Regions from separate parts of the Paenibacillus sp. J2L1-98 genome, predicted to be linked through region 1. Evidence: a T-box and tRNA genes for the amino acid it is inferred to sense, from the RefSeq annotation. Region 1 holds a T-box; the other regions hold tRNA genes.

Region 1 (5,767 bases):
CCGTTCCGACTCATCATTCTGAGCTGCATGCTTCAACTAAAGCACCCGCCTTCCATTCATTGCCGTCCAAATGCCTGTACCTCTGCGTTTATCTATATGACAGGCAATCGAATTGCATGAATGGAACATGCGGCTACATCCTGTTCGGAGCGGGTATGCCCAATATTTCCAGCGCATCCTGCATCGTTTGTTTATAACGCCCGGTAAGCCATATGCGCAAGCACTTCGCCTGTCCTTCTGCTTTAAGAATCGGACAGGCTGCATAGAAGTGATTAAATAAAGCAGAAAGCTCATAAACATACGAGCACAATTGATGCGGAGCCAGCTCCTTGACAGCTGCTTGAAGGGTCTCAGGCCAATAAGCAAGCTGTCGAAGCAGACTTCGTTCCTGAGCCCCCAGCTCATTGAACGCCAATAAATCATGCGGGGGTGAATCAGACACTCCGGTCCTCTTCAAAATGCTGCTGGAGCGCGCATAGGAATAAAGCAAATAAACACCGGTATTCCCGGATATCTCCGTCGCCTGATCGAGATCAAATACAACCTCCGTCTGCAGATGGTAACGCAGCAAATAGTAACGGATAGATGCGGCCGCTATCACATGACTCGCTAAACCGGCTTTGCGGGAACGTTTCGCATCGATGATTTGTTCCATTCGTTCCAAAAAATCAGCAATTTTGATGCCGATCCCTTGTCTGCCCGACATAGCGTAGGCATGTTTGCCGTCGGATGTATCGATGCCGAGACCCTTTGCTATGCCTTGACTAAGCGACACGACGCCATAGCTGACATGCCGGAGCTGCTCTGCTTGCTTCTGATAGCCTAGGGCGAGCAGCGCCTGCTTGACCATCGCCTGCGGATATTCCTGCCGCTGATCAATCACATTAATGACCATATCGGCGCGGCCTATTTTCTTCCTCACACCGCCTGAATGGGTGGACCATAGGCGATCCGCAAACTTTTTGTAGCGAAAATCTTGATCGAGCAAACCAAACTTCCAGAGGTGATAAGCGATGTCCTTGGCGGTATAGGTCAGAATGCCATTCGAGCGAACGAGTACTTTATCGGCTTGAAACTCCGATTGCTCATCCGGCTCGCCCTCGGCTGCCGGCTGCTTCAGCACATAGCAGCCCTTCAGCTTTCCTTCGTCTTCCAGACGGAATATTTCTGTCGTCTGCAGAAGCGCAAACGCCCTTGACCAAAAGCCCTCCCTTACAATGCTGCTTTCCCACACGAGAACATCGTAAGTGATGCCGAACCGCTTCATTTCCTCGATATGCTCGCGTACGATCCGTTCCGCAATGAGCAGGCCCATCCATCCAACATTGGAATGGCCCTCCTCCAGCATGGTTAGCACACTTGTACGCTGCTTGAGCATTTCTGGCTGCTCCTTGTACGCTTTATTGATTTTGGCATACGTCTCCCAGCAAAAATCGCCAAAACGGTCATAAGGCTGCTCCGTCGTCGTATTCAGAATGCCTACCACTGTATCTGCTAACTGATTGCCCAAGTCATCGATATAGTTATGCACCTCTACTTCATGACCTGTCCTTCTCAGCATTCGGGCTAATGTGTCGCCTATGCAGGAATTGCGCAAGTGACCGATATGAGCCGATTTATTCGGATTGATCGACGTATGCTCGATGAGCACTTTATTGCCGGATTGCATGCTGAAATACGCCGGCTGAGCCGATGCCTCCGCCCACCAGGTCCAATTTACAAAAAAGTTAAGAAAGCCTGGAGGCGCGACCTCAATTTTTCCGACCGAAGCGGCAATGCCTGAATGAGCAAGCAGCTTTTGTTTGAATTCACTTGCGATTTGCGATGGCGCACGCTTCAATAACTTTGCAAGCTGCATAGCGATGCTGCTGCTGTAATCGCCATGCTCAAGACTAACGGGATGCTCGACCGCGATCTTTAAATTTTCTGGTCGCACCAGCTTCTGCCCCGATAGAAGGTCCTGCGTTATTTCTTCAATGGCCGCTATGATTTGTTCATGAATCATTAAAGTCTCCTCCATTCGGCTAAAATAAAAAAAGGCCCCCGTCTCTAAAATAAGAGACGAGAGCCGTAAAGATCCCGTGGTACCACTCTAAGTGCCAAGCTTAATTCCGGCTTGGCCCCTCGTTTTCATAACGGTCTATGACCGGATTTGCCTACTGCTGCACGTTCGGTTCGGCAAACCATTTCCTGGGCCCGCTTCATCTAAGACATCCGTACCGGCTTCCACTGACCCGGCTCGCTGCAACTATCCGTCATAGACTACTGTCCCAATCACTAATGTTATTTATATCCAATTGATTGCTTAAATGTATTTATACAGGATACGAATGGCCATGTCAAGATGGAATATAAGACCGTTTTGCATGCAAGCCTACTGCTCCGTCAGGATGACCGGACCATCTTCTGTAATGGCAATCGTGTGCTCATATTGGGCCGATAAGCCGCCGTCAACCGTTCTGGCCGTCCAGCCGTCTTGATCGATTTTGCTATGATATTTCCCCGTATTTAACATCGGTTCGATTGTCAGTACCATTCCAGCCTTTAAACGCGTTCCTTTATGCGGAGGTCCATAATGGGGCACTTGAGGCTCCTCATGCATTTCCTGGCCGATGCCGTGTCCAATAAAATCTCTCACGACCGAGAACCCTTGCGACTCAGCAAAAACTTGAATAGCATGCGAAATGTCGCCGATTCTATTTCCCACAACGGCCTGTTCAATGCCTCTATAGAGCGATTCCTTCGTAACATCGAGCAGCTTCTGCGATTTTTCCGACACATTCCCGATCGCATACGACCATGCCGAATCCGCCAGCCAGCCATCCAGGTTGACAACCATATCGACCGTCACGATATCTCCTTCCACTAACAGCGTCTGACTAGGAAAACCGTGACATATAACATCATTAACCGAAGTACAAGTAGCAAACGGATATCCGTGATACCCTTTTTGTTCCGGTATTGCTCCATTATTTTGTAAAAAGGTTTCAACAAATTGATCGATTTCCAGTGTCGTAATACCGGCGCGAATGAATGTCCGCAGCTCCCGGTGACAGGCCGCTAAAATCTCGCCCGCTTTTTTCATTTTCAAAATTTCGTCCTTCGTCTTGATTATGATCATTGCTATCACCCAATCCTTCACTTCATTTACGACGCAGCTTGAACTGTTTTCCCTGAAACCAATATGCTTTTTAGATTAACCTAAATGTCGTTAAAAATATATCCAACTAACATCTAACCCCCATAACAAGCTGTAAGCAGCTGCATCCTTATACTCTTTTTTATGATCCAATAAGCGAATTTATTAAATTAGGATGATCGTCCACATCAAAAAGCCGCAGGTTTTTATTGTGCAGCCGACTTTATTTCCATTATCCATTGCCGGGTTTTCCTATGGGACCGGATAAAAAAAAGCCCTCAGAAGGACTTTTTTCAAAATATCGCTTTGTGCAGGGATTGATCATCCCGTTTATTCGCCGTATGTAACTTCGCCTGGCCATTGGAGCATGCCGCCGGTTACGTTGACAACTTTATAGCCTTGGGCTTGCAGGAAGTCGCAGGCTTTGCCGCTGCGTCCGCCGCTGCGGCAGATGAGTATGATTTCTTGATCGCCCTGCTGAAGCTCATTGATGCGCTCTTGAAGCTCAGAAAGCGGAATGCTGCGTGCTTCCTTGATATGGCCAGCCTGCCATTCGTCTGGCTCACGAACATCAACGAGGTTTAAGGATTTGCCTTCTTTCAGCTGGTTCTCCAGCTCGGCTGTCGTTATTTCCGGATACATATTTTTCATCCCTTCAAGCTTTGCTTGTTGTTTATTCATTCACATGCATTGTATCGCGAAGGTACGTCAATGTCCATATTGGAATGAACACACCGCATATGAACGCAACTATATAACTTGTTTAATTAAGCTGAGCGAACAGCCTCTGTAACTGGCCTGCGGTAAGGTCTTTCCATTCCCCTTTTTCTAAACCGTCCAAGGTAATATTCATAATTCTTATGCGTTCGAGTCTTAGAACTCTAAAACCGAGAGCCTTGCACATTCTCCGAATTTGCAGATTAAGACCTTCAGTCAGAATGATCCGGAACTCATATTCACTATGCATAATAGCAGCGCATGGCTTGGTTCTAGTGTTCAAAATATCTACGCCGTTCGACATTTCCTGAAGAAATTGGGATGTGACCGGTTTATCCACTTTCACCAAGTATTCTTTCTCATGACCGTTCTCCGAGCGCATCATTTTGTTTACGATATCTCCGTCATTCGTTAATAGTATTAATCCCTCTGATGCTTTATCCAATCTGCCGATCGCAAAAATCCGGGAGGGATGGTTTATAAAGTCAATAATATTACCTGTAACATGCTTTGCTGCTGTACAAGTTATGCCAACCGGTTTATTAAGCGCAATATAAACGGCTTCCCCTTTGCTTGCTATTGCATGTCCGTCAATAAGAACAACGTCTTCTGGCGCTACGGAAGCCCCCGGCAAACAAATCACATGATTAATTGTAATTCTTCGGGCGCTTATTAAGCGGTCCGTTTCCCTTCTGGAACAAAAGCCTGTTTCGCTTATATATTTATTAATTCTCATATGCAGCCCGCTTTCCAATCAAAAATCAAATAAAAAAGCACCTGATTTCGTTTGAAATCAGATGCTGAGTAACCATGTAAACTGGTAAGCATTTTATCAAAGCTTTCAACCTGAGTATAACCGAAACATATCATTTTACCTAATAGATTGTAAAATCAATAGAATAGACAAACGCAGTTTATCATTCAACCGATCGCAGCACCTGCATAACAAAAAAAGCGACAAAACCCGATTACATAAGCGCTGCTTATACCAATCAAAGTTGTATCGCTTTCCTTCAAAATCGCGCTTAAGTTACAGACGAACGGCCGTTCCGCTAACGGCAACCATAAGCATTCCTTCGCGCACGACCTCATAATCAATATCGATAGCAACGATCGCATTGGCTCCCAGCCGCGCAGCCTGATTCTTCATCTCATCGATCGCAACGTCACGCGCTTCCTTCAGCTTGCCCTCGTATGCACCGGAGCGTCCTCCTACGATGTCCGTAATCGATGCAAAAAAATCGCGAACGACGTTGGCTCCCATAATCGCTTCACCCGTAACGACCCCTACATAATCCTGAATCGGACGTCCCTCAATCGTTGGCGTTGTCGTAATTAGCATCGTTAAGCTCCTCCCGCTTCATTCTGAAGCATTTGATCTCGTTTTGCTTCTTCTATTACGAGGCAGCTTCATAAGATGTTTCAATTAATTCGGATCAAGTTCTTTTATATTGAGATGCAGCAGCTGATCCGAGCTTGTCTGAATCGTAATACTGACCCTAACACCGAATTCCTTCGAGTCCTTACGCAGCCAAAGCACGAAGTTTTCCTCCGCTTGTTCCTCTGACAGCTTTGTTCTGCCAACGTATTTATAATCGAGAATAGATGCGTTACGATACATCCTCGACGTTTCCTCCACGGCAAGTTTACCCCACTTCGCATAAGCCGGTTCAGCATGCAGGGCAGCCTCATCCGCTGTCCTCACCTCAGTGTGAGCTAAGCTTAGCAAAACAAATACAGCCTTCATAACGATATGACGAAGCATTTTACCACCACCTGTCTGATTCATTGTGATAGTACTAGCGTCACCCTCTTCGTTCCGTCCTATGCAAATTAATTGGATGAATAGCTATTGCAAGAAGCCGTCTCCACTGCTTCAGCCCATTTTATAGGGATAAGTGCCCTTTTTTC
Region 2 (5,767 bases), on a different contig from region 1:
GTGCGCTTATCAGCTTCATGATGGATTTGCACAGTGACAAGCACGGTTATGAGGAGATACTGCCTCCGTATATCGTGAATCGCGACAGCTTGATCGGTACGGGGCAGCTTCCGAAGTTTGAAGAGGATCTATTCAAAATTTCTGATTCAGACTACTTCCTTATTCCAACGGCTGAGGTTCCGGTTACGAACCTGCATCGCGAAGAGATTTTACCGGGGGAAGAGCTTCCTAAATACTTTGTGGCTTACAGCTCATGCTTCCGTTCGGAAGCCGGCTCTGCTGGACGCGATACACGCGGCTTAATTCGTCAGCATCAGTTCAATAAGGTCGAGCTGATCAAATTGACTAAGCCAGAGGATTCGTACGAAGAGCTTGAGAAAATGACCGCTAATGCCGAGAAGGTATTGCAGCTGCTTGGGCTTCCATATCGTGTTCTAACGCTTTGTACGGGCGATATGGGCTTCACAGCGGCAAAAACGTATGATCTTGAAGTATGGCTCCCTAGCGCGGGAACGTACCGTGAAATATCGTCATGCTCGAATGTAGAGGATTTCCAAGCGCGCCGCGCCGGAATCCGGTTCCGCAGAGATACGAAGAGCAAGCCGGAATTCGTGCATACGTTAAACGGCTCAGGTTTGGCGATTGGCCGTACTTTTGCTGCGATCATCGAAAACTTCCAGCAAGCGGATGGATCGGTGACGATTCCAGAGGTATTGCGTCCATATATGGGCGGCATCAGCTTGATCGAAGCACCTAAACTTTAAATTTTTTTGCCACAAGGTCAAAATTTAGTTGCATCTTTATTTTGACCTGTGGTACAATATCTCTTGTGACAATTAAACGATGGAGAGATACCGAAGCGGTCATAACGGGGCAGTCTTGAAAACTGTTAGAGCGCAAGCTCACGTGGGTTCGAGTCCCACTCTCTCCTCCATATTTTTATTAGCTACATATGAACAAGTCCAAACGCCAAGCGTTTGGGCTTTTTTTGTACTTCATCTCCTCGTATAAAATGAAGTCGCCCTCCGCATGTTATACGTGTGGAGGTGCTTCATTTAATGGGTAAATCAGATGAGCTGCAAATGAATCAGGAAAACTTAGCAGATGCTTGGCGACAAACTTTGCCGGAAACGCTGAACAGCGCCGACCGCTGCAAGGTGCTGCCGGATGAGGCGGATTCGAAGTCACTGCGCGTGACGATAGATGCAGCCGGTCATCAAATGTATTCGTTTGATTTTAAAGTTACTTATGTGGATAGCCGCGAAGTGAGGGTTGAGCTTATTGACGTCGAGAAGGACAAGATATCCGTCGATGAGCGAGGCGACATCATACAGCAGCTGATACAGGATTACACCAGACATTTGCATGAATGTGCACAAGCGCTTCATCGTTTGACGCACGCGTAGAGGAGACAACCACTTATGACGAAAGCAAAAGGAACTGCCGATAAAAATTTATCGAATGTCGTTGATGCTCTAGACATCGAACCGGTCAATAGCCATCAGGCACAGCAGCTGCAGCAGGACAAAAATGACCGGCGCAATCAAGACGCTATAAATCATGATAACCCGGCTGATTTAGAGCATCAAAAGAATTAACGGTTGCTTAAATACAAAATGGAATAGACAAAGGAAGGGTTCTAAATGGCTAAATCAAAAGCTTTTCCAGTGCCGGAAAGCAATCAGCAGCGCAATAGGTCGAAGCGTGACAACGGCGGCGGGCAGCAGGCGCCGCTATCCGGTTCTAAGAAGACGAAGCAGCATAATCACGTGAGTCATAATAACCCGGATGGCTCTTAAAAATTAATTCGATGGCGCCAAAAATGTATAGATCAAAATTCCCGTTTCAGTTCGCTGAACGGGAATTTTTGGTTATAACTTCTAAAAGCTGTTTTTTTAGTATAGAATGGAGGTGCTTATAAAAAGATAGGGGAGGTACTTATTGCATGAAAAAGGTACATAAAATAACGGTTCTTTTGCTAGCTGTTATTTTGGTCGTCATTGCAGGCTGCAGCTCTGCAAAACCGCCGAAGGAAGCTTTGCAAGCAGCTATGACGAAGATCGCAGGTGCGGACTCATATGTAGTTAAAATGTCATTAGGTTTGGATGAGCTGGAAATTCCGCAGGATGCAGCTATGCAGGGTGATCCGGCTGCAACAGCGGCGATCGTAGGCATGATTAAGGATGCGACAATTTCAGTCAATGCTGTTTATCAGAAGGACCCGATGCGTACGGATATGAATATGGAGATCGTACTGCCGGGCGATATGGAAATGAAACTGACCGTACCAATGATCATGACAGAGGAAACGCTGTATGTGAAAATACCGCAAATTCCGATGCTGCCGCTGCCTGAGACCGTTACAGGCAAGTTCATCAAGATTGATCTGAAGGAGCTTGCGAAGCAGCAGGGCGCGGCTGAGATCGATCTGGATGCGCAGCAGAAGCTTGGCAAGGAGCTTGGAGACATACTGCTTAAGCATTTTGACGAGAAGACTTACTTCAGCGAGCCTAAGGCGGAGGAGGCTGGTCTGCCAGCCGATTTGAAAGCTGATCAAGTCGTTGCATTCGAAATCAACGCAGACAACTATCCAAAAACGGTAGAAACCGTTATTAACCAGGTGCTGCCTGAAGTGCTTGAAGTGCTGCTTGCGAATGAAGAATCGCTTAAGTCGCTGCAGCTAGAGAAGGCTGATATCGAGAAGTTTAAGACGGATCTTGAGACAAACAAAACAGAAATACTGGATACGCTCAAAAATAATGTCAAAGTAAACACGCTGACATTTACCGGCGCTATTACAGATGGCTACCTCTCTTACCAAGCAGGCAAAATAAATGTTGAAGCATCGGATAAAGAGAGCGGTCAGAAGATGAAGCTTGGCGTTCATTATGACGTAACTTATTCCGATATTGATAAAGCTCCAAAGTTCGAGAATGAAATTCCGGCTGACGCTATTACGCTGGATGAGCTGACAAAGTTGTTCCAACAGCCGGTTGGACTATAAGAAACCCATTTAGAAGCCGCTCCTGACTGTCAGGGGCGGCTTCTGCTTCGGGTGGTGACAAAAGTGGTTTCCCAGGCGATAGCTGCGCCAGCAGGCAATGGATCAGTTGGATCGCCAGCACGCGCTTCCGAAGAAATATACTTCGCAGCTGTAAAACAGAAAGGCGCCGGAACTGGCCAGTTCCGGCGCCTTTCTGTTTTATTTGAAAAAACGAATCGTTAACGGATAACGGTAGCTGTTCCCTTCGGATGCGCGAATGGAACCGATAATGGTGAATACGAGCCAGAAAATAAATAAAAGCGGTGTAGTTACAAAGCCGATGAGTACGAATATGAGCAGGCTGGAAATGATGGTGTAGATGGTATTACTGATCTGGAAGTTAAGCGATTCCTTGCCGTGCATATCCACGTAGCTGGATTGGTCCTTCTTCATGAGCCAGATGATAAGCGGGCCGAGAATGTTGCCAAACGGAATAATTAATCCGCTGAAAGCGAGCAGATGGGAAAGCATTCCGTACGTTTTCTCTTCTTTATGAAGCCCGAAAGGTTGATTCATTATATATTGCCTCCTTATGATAAGAACAGCCGACTAAAGTGACTTATGTAGTTATACGTTAGAAGGGCTGAAAGATATGCATAAATTTATCAATGAACAGCTTGGCTGCATAATGCGAATAAGATGGTCTGTAATGGGGCTTAGATGCGGCAGTCGTAAGGTGCAAAATCATTCCGAGAATTAAGCTCAAAAAGAGCCTTGTTAATTGACAAGGCTCAGGGAAGTATTTAATAGATGAGCTAAGTAACAACAAAAACATCAAGCTGCCGTATGTTGCGGTCAACAGACGAGTAAAGAAATGGCGCGCCCGAGAGGGCTCGAACCTCCCACCTAACGTTTAGGAAACGTTTGCTCTATCCGGATGAGCTACGGACGCGCAGCAATACTAATTATAGCATGTGTGCTTTAAAGTAAGCAAGATCAACGATTATTGAATGAAACAAATGCAATTTTTGTCGATAACACTGGCATTTCTTGTCTGAATAGCAGGATTTAGCGTGCAGGAGAGCGAATAATTGTAAAGGTTATGAGCTCGTACGGCTGGAGGAGTGCCCTGCATGCAAGAAAACTTCAATGAATCCCACTCTTATAAATTAGATTTATCGCCTGAGCAAATGCTCAAAGTGATCTTCGAATATACAGCAAAAATAGCTAATGAAATAAAGCTGGAGTCCGTACTTATTTTAATGGCGAACATGGGCCGGGAAATGGTCGTTGCCGACCGCTGCACGGTCTGGCTTATCGACGCTGCGCGTCATGAGCTGTTTACGGCAGTCGCTCACGGTGTGGGAGAAATTCGAATCCCTTACGGAAGCGGGCTAGTGGGAAGCGCGATCAGCTCTGGACAACCGATTTTTATAGACGATGCTTATGAGGATCCCAGACATAATCCAGATAGCGACAGAAAGACCGGCTACCGGACGAAGTCGATTATGACCATCCCTTTTTGCAATAATCAGGGAGAAGTGATCGGGGCTTATCAAGCTATTAATAAATTGACAGAAAAACAGACGTTCTCGACGAAGGATATGGAGTACCTATCGCTTGCCGCATCGTACTCGGGTAAATCTTTGGAATCGATCATGCTGCATGAGGAAATACTCGAAACGCAAAAAGAGATTATTATGGCAATGGGTAAAATTGGCGAGGGCCGTTCGAAGGAAACGGGTAATCATGTTAAGCGGGTCGCCCAATATTCCTATATTTTAGCGTTAGGATTAGGCATGTGTAAGTCGGAGGCAGACATGCTGCGCAGCGCTTCACCTATGCATGATATCGGTAAGGTAGCTATACCTGATGCCGTTTTGCAAAAGCCGGGAAAGCTAACGGCTGATGAGTTTGAGCAGATGAAGGGACATGCCGATATCGGTTACCAGCTATTGCGAAATTCCAAGAGGCAGCTTCTGCAGGCTGCGGCAATTGTCGCTTTGCATCATCATGAGAAATGGGACGGATCGGGGTACCCGCAAGGGCTTGCAGGCGAGGACATTCATATCTACGGGCGCATTACCGCGCTTGCAGATGTATTCGATGCATTAGGCAGCTCAAGGGTGTATAAAGCGGCCTGGGAGCTGGAACGGATATTGGCCCTTATTAAGGAAGAACGGGGGCGGCATTTTGACCCGCAAGTGGTGGATGTGTTTTTTGAGCAGCTGCCGCAAATTCTTGAAGCAAGAGACCGGGATGCCGATATGCTTGAAATTGAATAGAGTTGTTGGTTAGATCTCGTAGGAGAAATGTTTCGGGTCTTTTAGGGATGAATAAGCAAAGACACAAAAAATCCGGAGATCAGTATCTCCGGATTTTTTGTGCAGTGTCATAAGCGAATCGCGCATGCTGCGCTATAATGAAACCTCGAACCATAGCTTGCCGTCCGGATATGCGCTTGCTTCCAGAGGCTTCGTGCAGGCATTTGGATAGCGTGCTGCTATAAATTCAAGCTCGACTTCTGACAGCCGCAATTCTCTGAGCCGTATGCCCCCTTCGAAGGAAACGGTCAAAAATTGTTTGAATGCTTCCGTCTCATGGGCCGTCATGCCGAGCCTCCTTTTGCGCTTTCGTCTTTATTTCGTGATGGACTGCTTGCCGGACAGCTCGATAGACTTTTGAACAAGCACGGCCATTGCGTCTACACAATATTTCGAGACCTCGTTTTGAATTGGAATGATTGATAATTCGGTACATGCGATGATTACGCACTGGCATTGA
Region 3 (5,767 bases), on a different contig from region 1:
TTGAAGGCACGCATTATGTCAAAAAATCGGATAACATCATTGATTTTCCAGTAGGTGTAGATGGCAGCAATACCGGCTACCCGCCTTCTCGAAACTGGATGCTTGGCAATCTTCCATTGATTCATATTTGGGCGAATGAGGATCCGAACAAATGGCAAGCGTATTTGGACTATAACGAGAGCGCCGAGAAATCCCGCGCATTAGGATTTACATTTAACGCGGAGCCTGTCAAAACGGAGATTGCGGCGACCAGCAACGTGGAGAAAGAATACAAAAACGTCATTGTAACCGGATCTGTCGATCCTGAAGAGCATATTCCCGTATTCATTGAGAAAATGAAAGCGGCAGGGATGGATAAAATTATTGCGGAGAAGCAAAGACAGCTGGACATTTGGGCGAAAGCAAACAACAAATAGCACTTATACCGGAAATGGAGAGAAATCATATGAAAGAAATAAGAGTTGGCATTATCGGAATGGGCGGCATGGCAAATTCGCATATGGAAAACATGTCCCGCTTGGAAGGGGTGCGCATTACCGCTCTATGTGATTCGGTAAGTGAGGCTGTAAACCGGGCCGGCGACAAATTAGGCATCCCGGCTGAGCGCAGATTTAATCAATATTCGGATTTGATCGCTTGCGAAGAGGTGGATGCCGTACTATCCATTACGCCGAATGATGTTCATTTCGGGATCGTGAAATGCTGTCTGCAGCAGGGCAAAGCCATTATGACGGAGAAGCCTTTCACCCGCACATACGAAGAAGCCTGCGAGCTGAATCAGCTATATCTTGCTAATCCCATTCCATCAATGGTTGGCTTCTCCTATCGCTATGTGCCTTCCTTCCGCTATGCACGTGATTTGATTAAGCAAGGAAAGCTGGGACAGATCAGGCATGTTTTCGTCCAATATTTACAGTCATGGGGGGTTCCGGTTTACGATACGCCGATGAATTGGCGCTATCGCAGCGAAATTACGGGAACCGGCGCACTCGCCGATCTCGGCTCCCATATGGTCGATGCGGCCCGGTTTATGATTGGTGAATTTGATGAAGTGTCGGCACATATGAAGACATTTATTACAAACCGGCGCGACCCTGCTGCAGGTGCTGAGGGTACGGTAGATGTAGATGATTTCACCGGTTTTCTGGCGACGCTTGATTCGCAGGTAACAGGGGTGTTCCAAACGTCAAGAAATGCATACGGTTCAGGAAACCAGCTTGAATTGACGATTTACGGCGAGTTGGGAACGATATCGGTAGGCTGTGAGCGGGGGAATGAATTAACATGGATACACCCCAATGAGGAGCATCAAGCCTCCGTTGTGACAGAAGTGCAGAGGGTGCCGTCCCGATACGAGCTCACCCAGATGCAGGATTTCTTCGATATGGTGCGCGGCCATGTACGCGAGGAGCTTCCTACGATTGAAGACGGCTATGCTAATCAAGAAGTGCTTGAAGCTATTTATCAGGCTGCAATAAACAAACGGACAGTATCCTTAGAGCAATTCCGGTCCAATCAACTCGCATCAGCAGGAGGAGAAAGATAGATGAAAACTCGCGTTACCGTATGGAACGAATATCGTCATGAACGGACGAATGAAAAAGCTAAGGCCATATATCCGGAAGGCATTCATGCAGTTATCGCACGTTCCTTGGCGGACTACGGCTGCGATACGAAAGGCGCGACGCTGGATGAACCGCAGCATGGGCTTGATGAGCAGACATTGAACAATACGGATGTATTGATCTGGTGGGGGCATATGGCGCATGACGAGGTAGATGACCGAATTGTTGAGAAGGTGCATGAACGCGTTCTGCAGGGCATGGGACTTATCGTTCTTCATTCCGGTCATTATTCGAAAATATTTAAAAAGCTCATGGGTACCAGCTGCGCATTGAAATGGCGCGAGGCGGACGAGAAGGAACGGCTTTGGGTCGTGAACCCGGCGCATCCGATCGCAGCCGGAATCGGTGAATACATCGAGCTTGAGCAGGAAGAGATGTACGGCGAGCATTTTGATATCCCTACTCCCGATGAGCTCGTATTCGTCAGCTGGTTTGAAGGCGGAGAAGTGTTCCGCAGCGGCTGCACCTACTTTAGAGGGCAAGGAAAGGTGTTCTATTTCCGGCCGGGCCATGAAACCTATCCAACTTATCACAATGCGGATGTGATGCGGGTTATTGCCAACGCTGTGCAATGGTGCGGGGCAGCAGGGGGCGCGAAGCCTAATTACGGGCATATCCCCGTTCCGATGGAAGCGATTGTAAGCCGGTAAGCCGGCAAGGCGAAAAGGGCTGTCTCATAAGGTCATTGACCTGAGACAGCCCTTTTAAGGCGTAGATAGAGCCTTGTATCATTAGCTGGAAGACCGAAGAGTGTGAAATAGCCGTCAAACAAGCTGGCACATTTGATTTAATTACATTCCGTGAACTTAATTGAGCGATGTAAAGTTGGCATGACCGAATAGTTCGATTTGCGAAACTAAACCCATTATTTTTTCTTTCGTCACTCAAAAATAAGCAATTAATGCGATGATATAAACTTAAATCGGGCTTTGCTCAAACCTGCTGCGGATTAGTCCGACGAAATGAACCTAATTTCAGCTAGTACTGCCGGACAGTCTGTTTTCGTTCAACTAACCCCGATGAAGCACTGGGAGCGTTCCGCCTTTTCTTGCTTAGCGGATGGTTTGGAGATAAATGTGATATTATATATAGCACCCGGACAGATCTTAACTAGACGAAAAAAACCTCCTTCGAATTTAATGATTGAAGGAGGTTTATGTATTAACAATAGCTTTGTTTGTGAAAAATAAATGGCGTCCCGGAAGAGATTCGAACTCCCGACCGACGCCTTAGAAGGGCGTTGCTCTATCCAGCTGAGCTACCGGGACACAAGAAATAATATAACACATGGTATTGTATTATTGCAAGCACATTTTTAATTTATTAGTTTATTTCATCTAAAATACGGTTTATGAGTTGTTGGCATACTTCATTTGTTTTTTCTTTTGTTTGTACATGGTATAATTGGACGCAAGATTGAATGAATGATCAAACGGCGTGACCATAAGGCGGTGTTATCATTACAACTCCCAACGACACACAAGGCGACAACAAGGATAACGTTTATTTGTTCCCTAGCATGCTGGACCATTATCAGGTACAGTTAACCCGTATGCTAGAAGCGGAGCAATACGGGGAGGCCAAGGAATTGCTGCGCTTTTTGCTGCAATGCCAGGGCGAGGATGCGCGCCATTATGAAGAGTGGGACAGTCTTCTGACATGGCTCGACATGGCCTTTCCCGAAGACGGAAATGGTGAAGACGGTACGGGATTTATTTTAGCCAAGCAAGAGAAGGAGGACGACGAGGCGACAATGCGCGAGCAGCTTCTAAATCCTCCCGACCAGGATGAGGCTTATGTGAATCAAGTGCTCTACATCATGCAAAATCATCCGATGATCGATCAGCAAATACTTGCCCTTGAACGCGCTGTTTATATCCAATCTCCTGATATGAATGATTCCATCAAGAAATGGCTGGTAACTAGCCAGGCACATCCTGTCGTTCAATTTAAGGCGCTCCAATGCTTGCGCAAGCGAGGCGCCACCGGACCGCTAGCCCTGGAGAGATTGGGGGAGACCGTAGAGCTCATACTGGAAGCTACGCCTCTTTCAATGGATGATTTCCCTTCGCCGGTTAATCGGATTTTAGAGCGGACGGAGCAGGTCGCTGAGGTTGATGATCCAACATTGCCGCATTTTGCCAGAGAGTTATGGAAGGAAAGTTTACAGTTTTTGTATGGTACGGCAGCTTATCATTGGATGCTGAGGGAAGACGAGGATACGGTTGATTACTTTGCGGCTGCACTGCATTTGACGCTGCTCCTAACCGTTTACGGCTCGGCGAACGATGACGATATTCGTGATACATACGGCATTACCGAAGGACTAAGATTCCGTTATGAACAAGCGTGCAAAGCATTAAGACAGGTTGCTGTCCTGCAGCAATCACGGGAAGACGAACCAGAGTCTTGATAATCTGGCCCAGCTTGTTTATAATAGAATGGTTTATGAAACGTGATAACTAGAGATGCATGAGCATTTTTCGGAGGGGAAGGCATAAAATGAAAGCAACATGGGAAAAAATAGACAAGAACATCGTGTCAATCGACGTGGAGGTAGAAGCGGAGAAAGTCGCTGGTGCTCTTGATCAGGCATTTAAGAAAGTGGTTCAAAAAGTAAACGTACCTGGATTCCGTAAAGGTAAAGTGCCGCGCGGCATTTTCGAATCCCGTTTTGGAATTGAGAGCCTGTACCAGGATGCAATTGACATTCTGCTGCCGGATGCATATTCCGATGCAGTGAAAGAACATAATCTTGAGCCGGTTGACCGTCCTGAGATTGATGTTGAGCAGTTCGCAAAAGGCGAAATTTTCAAATTCAAAGCAAAAGTTATTGTTAAGCCTGAAGTAACGCTTGGCGATTACAAAGGTTTGGAAGTTGAAGCGGTCGCATCCGAAGTGACGGAAGAGGAAGTTGCAGCTGAGCTGGAGCGTTTGCAGCAGCGTCATGCTGAGCTTTCTGTTATTGAAGAAGGCGCTGCAGAGAACGGCGACATCACGGTTATCGATTTCGACGGTTATGTAGACGGCGAACAATTCGAAGGCGGAGCAAGCGAGCGTTATTCGCTTGAGCTTGGTTCGAATTCCTTCATCCCAGGCTTCGAGGCGCAAGTTGTCGGCATGCAAATCGGCGATTTCAAGGACGTTGAAGTAACGTTCCCTGAAAGCTACCACGCAGAGCATCTTGCAGGCAAGCCTGCTGTGTTCAAAGTGAAGCTGCACGAAATCAAACGCAAAACGCTTCCAGCTCTTGACGATGAGTTTGCCAAAGACGTTAGCGAGTTCGATACGCTTGAAGAGTACAAGCAGGATCTCGTAAGCAAACTGAAAGTGCGCAAAGACCAAGAAGCTGAGCAAGCTCGCGAAACAGCAGTTGTTGATAAAGCTACTGCAGCAGCGGAAGTTGAAATTCCTGAGCCGATGATCGTTTCTGAAACGGACTACATGATCAAGGATTTCGAAAACCGTCTTAAAATGCAAGGCATGAACATGGAGCTGTACTTCCAATTCTCCGGTCAAAACGAATCCGTACTTCGCGATCAAATGCGCGGAGATGCTGAGAAACGCGTTCGCAACAACCTTGTGCTTGACGCAATCGCTAAAGCTGAAGGAATTGTTGCAAATGACGAGGATTTGAACGAAGAGCTTGAGAAGCTGTCCAAAGCGTACAACCGTCCTACCGAGGAGCTTCGTGAAATTTTCACGAAAAACGGCAACCTAAACAGCTTGCAAGAAGATATCGCGCTTCGCAAAACAATCAAGTTCTTGCTTGAAAACAGCAAAACGGTTTAATCGCTCACATAAGCAAAATTAAATAAAACGTTTGTCTCAAGATAAGGCACGTCATTGGTACGTGCCTTATTTTGACCCTACATATGAAAATGTGCTTGCCATGGAGGCTAATCTCCGTACATATCGAACGGCCGTCGTCGTATACTGTATTATCGGAAAAATGACATCACTACGACGACGTGTTACAATAAGTAAGTAACAAAAGTCATAAACGAAAAGAGGTTGGTCGCATGAATCTGGTACCGATCGTAGTCGAACAAACGAATCGCGGGGAACGTTCTTACGATATTTACTCCCGTTTGCTGAAGGACCGTATTATTTTCCTTGGGAGCGCAATCGATGATGATGTA
Region 4 (5,767 bases), on a different contig from region 1:
TACCGTTTTGAACATTTTCCAGTTACCTGCAATAATCGGTTTTCTAGTACTCATGCGTAAACCTCCTCAGTTGATTCGTTTATGGAAAAGCTATTATTTATCGTTAAGTGCTACAACGCCAGGAAGAATTTTACCTTCCATAAACTCTAGGGAAGCTCCGCCGCCTGTCGAGATGAAATCCATTTTGTCAGCCAGGCCGAATTTCTCAGCTGCTGCAGCCGAATCGCCGCCGCCGATTACAGTGTAGCCGGTTGTTTCAGCACATGCCTGAGCAACCGCTATTGTACCATGCGCAAAAGGCTCAATTTCGAATACGCCCATTGGCCCATTCCATACGACCAGCTTGGAATTTTTGATCACATCAGCATAAAGCTCACGCGTTTTAGGTCCGATGTCGATACCTTCCCAATCAGCAGGAATGCTGTCAACGTCAACGATTTGCGTGTTGGCATTCGCACTGAAATCGTCCGTTACAACAACATCAACAGGGATTAAGAAGTTTTTGCCGAGCTTCTTCGCTTTTTCCATGAACTCAAGCGCCAAATCAAGTTTGCTGTTATCAACAAGCGATTTACCGATTTCATGGCCTTGTGCTTTGAAGAAAGTATAAGACAAGCCGCCGCCGATAATAACATTGTCAGCAATTTCAAGCATTTTGTCGATAACCGCGATTTTGTCTTTTACTTTGGAACCGCCAACGATTGCTGTGAAAGGACGTTCTGGGTTGTTAAGCGCCTTCCCTAGCACCTCAAGCTCTCTCTCCATAAGCAGACCCGATACAGCCGGAAGGATATGCGCAATGCCTTCAGTCGATGCGTGAGCGCGGTGAGCGGCGCCGAATGCGTCGTTTACGAACAAATCAGCAAGCTTAGCGAAAGCTTTCGCCAGTTCCGGATCATTCTTCTCTTCGCCTTCGTAGAAACGTACGTTTTCAAGCAGCAGAACGTCTCCGTTGTTAAGTGCCGCAACTTGCGCTTCAACCGCTTCGCCGATTGCTTCATTCGCTTTCGTTACCTGCTTGCCGAGCAGCTCGGACAGACGCACTGCGGAAGCCGTATGACGAAGCTCTTCAACCACTTGACCATTCGGACGGCCAAGGTGGCTTGCAAGAATAACTTTAGCGCCTTTTTCAATCAAGAAGTTGATCGTAGGAAGCGTTTCACGGATTCGTTTGTCATCCGTAATTTTGCCGTTCTCAAGCGGCACGTTGAAATCAACGCGAACAAATACCCGTTTACCAGCTAATTCTGCTACATCACGTACACTTTTCTTATTCATCAATGAAACCTCCCGGAAAATTGTTATGGAAAGGTATAAAAATAAGACTACAAAAAAAAGAGGGGCGCTCCTTCAAAGAAGAAACGCCCCCATGATTCACGACTCCTAGAAGCCGCAAATCAAGGACTTTAGCTCCGCATGCGCGAGAGGCCAAAGTCCGTCCGCCTTCTTTGCTTACAGACCTTTGCTTGCAATGTAAGCAGCAAGATCAACTACGCGGTTCGAGTAGCCCCACTCGTTGTCGTACCAGGAAATAACTTTAACCATGTTGCCTTCAACAACCATAGTCGAAAGACCGTCGATTGTGGAGGAAGCAGGGTCGCTATTGTAGTCGCTCGAAACAAGCGGCAATTCGTTGTAGTTCAAGATGCCTTTAAGCGGGCCTTCAGAAGCCGCTTTGAAAGCAGCGTTAACTTCTTCAACCGTTACGTTAACTTTAAGCTCAGCTACAAGGTCAGTTACGGATACGTTAGGCGTAGGAACACGCATTGCCATACCGTTCAATTTACCTTTAAGCTCAGGCAATACGAGGGAAACAGCTTTCGCAGCGCCAGTAGACGAAGGAATGATGTTTTCCGCAGCAGCACGAGCACGGCGTAGGTCTTTATGAGGAACGTCAAGAACGGATTGATCGTTAGTGTAGGAGTGAGTAGTTGTCATCATACCTTTTACGATACCGAAGTTGTCGTTCAATACTTTTGCGAAAGGAGCAAGACAGTTTGTTGTGCAAGAAGCGTTGGAAATAATGGTATGTGCCGCAGGGTCGTATTTGTCTTCGTTAACGCCGATAACCACTGTAATATCTTCGTTCGTTGCTGGAGCGGAGATGATAACTTTTTTAGCGCCGCCTTGCAAGTGAAGCTCAGCTTTTTCTTTAGCTGTGAAAATACCAGTTGATTCAACTACGATTTCTACGCCAACGGATCCCCAAGGAAGGTCTGCAGGGTTGCGCTCTGCGAATACTTTGATTTCGCGTCCGTTTACGATAAGCGCGCCTTCTTTTGCTTCAACAGTACCGTCTAGTTGACCATGTGTAGTGTCATATTTCAGAAGATGTGCCAGTGTTGCAGTGTCTGTAAGATCGTTTACTGCCACGATTTGAACATCAGGATTGTTCAATGCTGCACGGAATACGTTACGACCGATGCGACCAAAACCATTAATACCAACTTTAACCATTTTTGTTTCCTCCTAAGCGTTTTTAAAAGATTAATATATATAATTCAAGATGTTTTGCTGTGGACATGGCTAGACCACTTGCAAATCATCATGATTCCTCATTGCTTGCTGCCTAATCATTCTCTTGCTCGATTAAGGCTACAATTTCCAGTGCTGCCGCTTCATCGGTAATGAGCACGTCATTGTGTCCGAAGCGCATAATCGCCGCTATAGCCTCGCCTTTGCTCTTGCCGCCGGCTATGCCTATAACAACTTCAGTTTTAACAATATCCTCGAGTCGTAACCCTACCGTCTGCATTTTGTGCACGACAGCGCCTTTGCGGTCGAAATAAAACCCGAACGACTCTGCAAGCGCACCTTCAGCTTCCATAGCATCGATGATCTCATTGTCCAGCCGTCTGCGTCTTGCCATTACGATAGCATCTCCGATTCCGTGTACAACGATGCGGGCACTGCGAATGACATCCACAACTTCCCGAATGTTAGGCTCCTGCATAATGGACGCGAACGCTTCCTCGCCTAGATGATCCGGTACGTGCAGAAGCCTGTACTGCGCTCCTGTGCGCTTCGCCATCATGGAAGCAATCGTATTGGCTTGATAATCCAGGCTCTCGCCAAGACCGCCTCTAGCCGGTACAAAAAAATTCGTCTTCAGCTGTGTGGAACTGGACAATTGATTCGACAGCTGCGCAATTGTCGTTCCGCCTGTAACCGCCACAACGTCATTAGGCTGCATGACCTTAGTGAGCACCTGACATCCAGCACGGCCCAGCTCTCGCTTCGTCTGTGCTGAGATTTCAGAATCGCCTGCTACAATAATGACCTGCGACAGTCCGTAATGGCTGCGTATCCTTTCCTCCAGCTCGGATAGTCCGAACATGGTCTTGTAGAAAGGTTCAAGCTGTTCTAATAAAAGCTTGCCTGAATCGCTAATTCGCATGCCCCCTGTATGGATCTCGAGCAGTCCTTGCGTTTTCAGAAAATCGGTCTCCGCCCGAAGCACCCGCTCCGTCATCGATAATGCCGCCGCCAACGTTCGACGTCCGATTAAATCCGATAGCATTACCTGGTGCAGAATCGAATACCGTTTCTTCATGACGTCGAGCAGATCCGGCACAAGCTGCTGCTGCAGTTCAACGATCTGACGCATCTCTCATCCTTCACTCCATCGGCCTACAGCGTATTCGGTTTAAATACACTGGACTCATTATGTCCCGCGTCTTCATTTCAAGTCCCACCTTTATTTTATCGGAAATATGTAATTGTAGCAATAGCCGTTTTTCATTTGAAAACGGTTTCCGTCACATTTTTCACAAAATTAATTTTAGAATTGCTCTTGCTTTCACAACTTCAATAACATATAATAAATTTTGCGACTATTTTCAAATATAAGAAGGCATAGGTTTCACCATATGCTGGACTTATATTTCGCCGCAAAACGTTAGCCTTGTCATTAAGGACGGCTTCAGCCGTTTAGCTTATGCGCCCGTGGTCCAATGGATATGACGCAGCCCTCCGAAGGCTGAGATCTAGGTTCGATTCCTTGCGGGCGCGCCACAACACTTTTTAACTGCATAAGCATGCAACACCTATCATGATACATACTAACCGTTCCTATACACTGGAACGGTTTTTTTATTTCAATTAGCGGACTCGTTTGACTATCTTTGACTTTTGACTTTTCATCCGTTATTATGAGAATACGATTTAACCATTCATTGTTTTGAGGAGGGGGCTTACGTTGGATATGAATTTCGTTCCTATGGTTATTGAGCAAAACAATCGGGGTGAGCGTGCGTATGACATTTACTCTCGCCTATTGAAAGATCGCATTATTTTTCTAGGATCCGGTGTAAATGACGTGGTGGCCAACTCCATCATCGCTCAAATGCTCTTCTTGGCTGCAGACGATCCTGAGAAAGACATTTCACTTTATATTAACAGCCCAGGCGGTTCGATCACGGCAGGCATGGCTATCTACGATACGATGCAATACATTAAACCGGACGTGTCCACAATTTGTGTCGGCATGGCCGCTTCCATGGGTGCTTTCCTGCTAACTGCAGGCGCTATAGGTAAACGATACGCGCTTCCAAACAGCGAAGTAATGATTCACCAGCCGCTCGGCGGCGCAGAAGGTCAAGCGAGCGATATCGCCATTCGCGCGAAACGCATCCTTAATATGCGTGACAAGCTGAACGGCATTTTGGCAGAGCGCAGCGGACAGCCGCTTGAGCGCATCGAGAAAGATACCGACCGCGATTACTTCATGAGCGCGGAAGAAGCGAGAACATACGGTCTTGTCGATAAGGTTATTGAGAAGCTGGCATAAACGCTTATAGAAGCTTAAAGTAAAAAAGAGCAGGCCGGAGAACAACTCCGGGCCTGCTCTTTTTTTGCCTCATCATCAAACACTTATACGCCTCTCACACAAAAAAAAGAGCTGCCGCCGCAAGCTCATATGCGAACCTGCGTGACTTCTCCCCTTCTGCATTATTGGTTTTCCAGCTCTTCTTTGCTTACCAAAGCGACTAAAGCGTTTACAGCCTGTTCTGCGTCCGAACCCTCTGCACTTATGGATACTTCAGTGCCAGAACTGATTGCTAAGCTCATTATACCCATAATGGATTTAGCATTCACTTTTTTGTCGTCTTTCTCTACAAATACCTCGGAGGAAAATTTGTTCGCTTCTTGTACGAATAATGCTGCAGGTCTTGCATGAAGTCCCGTCTTAAGACGAACTACTACCGGAAGCCTTGTCATGGAAACCATACCCCCTATATTTTACTCAATCATTAGCATGCGGCACTAGCGTTAACGGCTCTATTTGCCGTCTTCTGGCTGCAAAAGCTCGTTTTCCGGGTAAAGATAAGCCTCGTACAAGGTGAGACTCATACGTTCTTATCTTTTTAAATAAATTCACCTTGAATTATTATATCATTATACCAGCTGATGCACTAGGATGAAAGCTCACACACCGCGGATTTTTTCAGCAAGCTCGTCAATTTTGCGCAAACGGTGATTTACGCCTGATTTACTGACCTTGCCTCCCAGCATTTCGCCAACCTCTGTCAGATTCATATCGGGATGCTGCAGCCTAATTTCGGCAACCTCCTTCAATTTATCAGGCAGACTATCCAGCCCTACTTCACGCTGCAGCAGCTTAATGTTCTCGATCTGACGAACAGCCGCTCCGATCGTTTTATTCAGATTAGCCGTTTCGCAATTGACGATCCGGTTTACTGAATTACGCATGTCGCGCATAATTCGGACATCCTCAAACTTGAACAAAGCTTGATGCGCACCGATA

The links. The T-box of region 1 lies ahead of AC0YNZ_RS00605 (arginine--tRNA ligase). A T-box ahead of a tRNA ligase gene usually reads a tRNA of that ligase, here a tRNA-Arg.
Region 2: it has a tRNA-Arg gene. The T-box ahead of AC0YNZ_RS00605 (arginine--tRNA ligase) is inferred to sense a tRNA for this amino acid. The anticodon was not compared.
Region 3: it has a tRNA-Arg gene. The T-box ahead of AC0YNZ_RS00605 (arginine--tRNA ligase) is inferred to sense a tRNA for this amino acid. The anticodon was not compared.
Region 4: it has a tRNA-Arg gene. The T-box ahead of AC0YNZ_RS00605 (arginine--tRNA ligase) is inferred to sense a tRNA for this amino acid. The anticodon was not compared.

What each region holds. Positions count from the first base shown of each region.
Region 1 is NZ_JBWDNW010000001.1:125,890-131,656, forward strand. It holds gene AC0YNZ_RS00600 (heavy metal translocating P-type ATPase) at 1-36, opposite strand, end outside; gene AC0YNZ_RS00605 (arginine--tRNA ligase) at 134-2,005, opposite strand; T-box leader at 2,055-2,287, opposite strand; gene map (type I methionyl aminopeptidase) at 2,375-3,121, opposite strand; gene AC0YNZ_RS00615 (rhodanese-like domain-containing protein) at 3,470-3,820, opposite strand; gene AC0YNZ_RS00620 (pseudouridine synthase) at 3,903-4,592, opposite strand; gene AC0YNZ_RS00625 (YbjQ family protein) at 4,887-5,198, opposite strand; gene AC0YNZ_RS00630 (DUF3889 domain-containing protein) at 5,283-5,621, opposite strand.
Region 2 is NZ_JBWDNW010000030.1:48,357-54,123, reverse strand. It holds gene serS (serine--tRNA ligase) at 1-764, shown strand, start outside; tRNA gene AC0YNZ_RS28860 (tRNA-Ser) at 846-934, shown strand; gene AC0YNZ_RS28855 (hypothetical protein) at 1,059-1,406, shown strand; gene AC0YNZ_RS28850 (hypothetical protein) at 1,422-1,598, shown strand; gene AC0YNZ_RS28845 (small acid-soluble spore protein P) at 1,644-1,799, shown strand; gene AC0YNZ_RS28840 (hypothetical protein) at 1,946-3,004, shown strand; gene AC0YNZ_RS28835 (DUF4870 domain-containing protein) at 3,203-3,559, opposite strand; tRNA gene AC0YNZ_RS28830 (tRNA-Arg) at 3,859-3,935, opposite strand; gene AC0YNZ_RS28825 (HD domain-containing phosphohydrolase) at 4,117-5,268, shown strand; gene AC0YNZ_RS28820 (hypothetical protein) at 5,401-5,595, opposite strand; gene AC0YNZ_RS28815 (aspartate/glutamate racemase family protein) at 5,623-5,767, opposite strand, start outside.
Region 3 is NZ_JBWDNW010000004.1:302,380-308,146, forward strand. It holds gene AC0YNZ_RS11570 (ABC transporter substrate-binding protein) at 1-416, shown strand, start outside; gene AC0YNZ_RS11575 (Gfo/Idh/MocA family protein) at 446-1,546, shown strand; gene AC0YNZ_RS11580 (ThuA domain-containing protein) at 1,547-2,275, shown strand; tRNA gene AC0YNZ_RS11585 (tRNA-Arg) at 2,817-2,893, opposite strand; gene AC0YNZ_RS11590 (hypothetical protein) at 3,133-4,038, shown strand; gene tig (trigger factor) at 4,128-5,417, shown strand; gene clpP (ATP-dependent Clp endopeptidase proteolytic subunit ClpP) at 5,648-5,767, shown strand, end outside.
Region 4 is NZ_JBWDNW010000011.1:150,503-156,269, forward strand. It holds gene tpiA (triose-phosphate isomerase) at 1-54, opposite strand, end outside; gene AC0YNZ_RS19775 (phosphoglycerate kinase) at 94-1,278, opposite strand; gene gap (type I glyceraldehyde-3-phosphate dehydrogenase) at 1,453-2,457, opposite strand; gene AC0YNZ_RS19785 (sugar-binding transcriptional regulator) at 2,570-3,607, opposite strand; tRNA gene AC0YNZ_RS19790 (tRNA-Arg) at 3,940-4,014, shown strand; gene clpP (ATP-dependent Clp endopeptidase proteolytic subunit ClpP) at 4,205-4,789, shown strand; gene AC0YNZ_RS19800 (HPr family phosphocarrier protein) at 4,951-5,220, opposite strand; gene whiA (DNA-binding protein WhiA) at 5,428-5,767, opposite strand, start outside.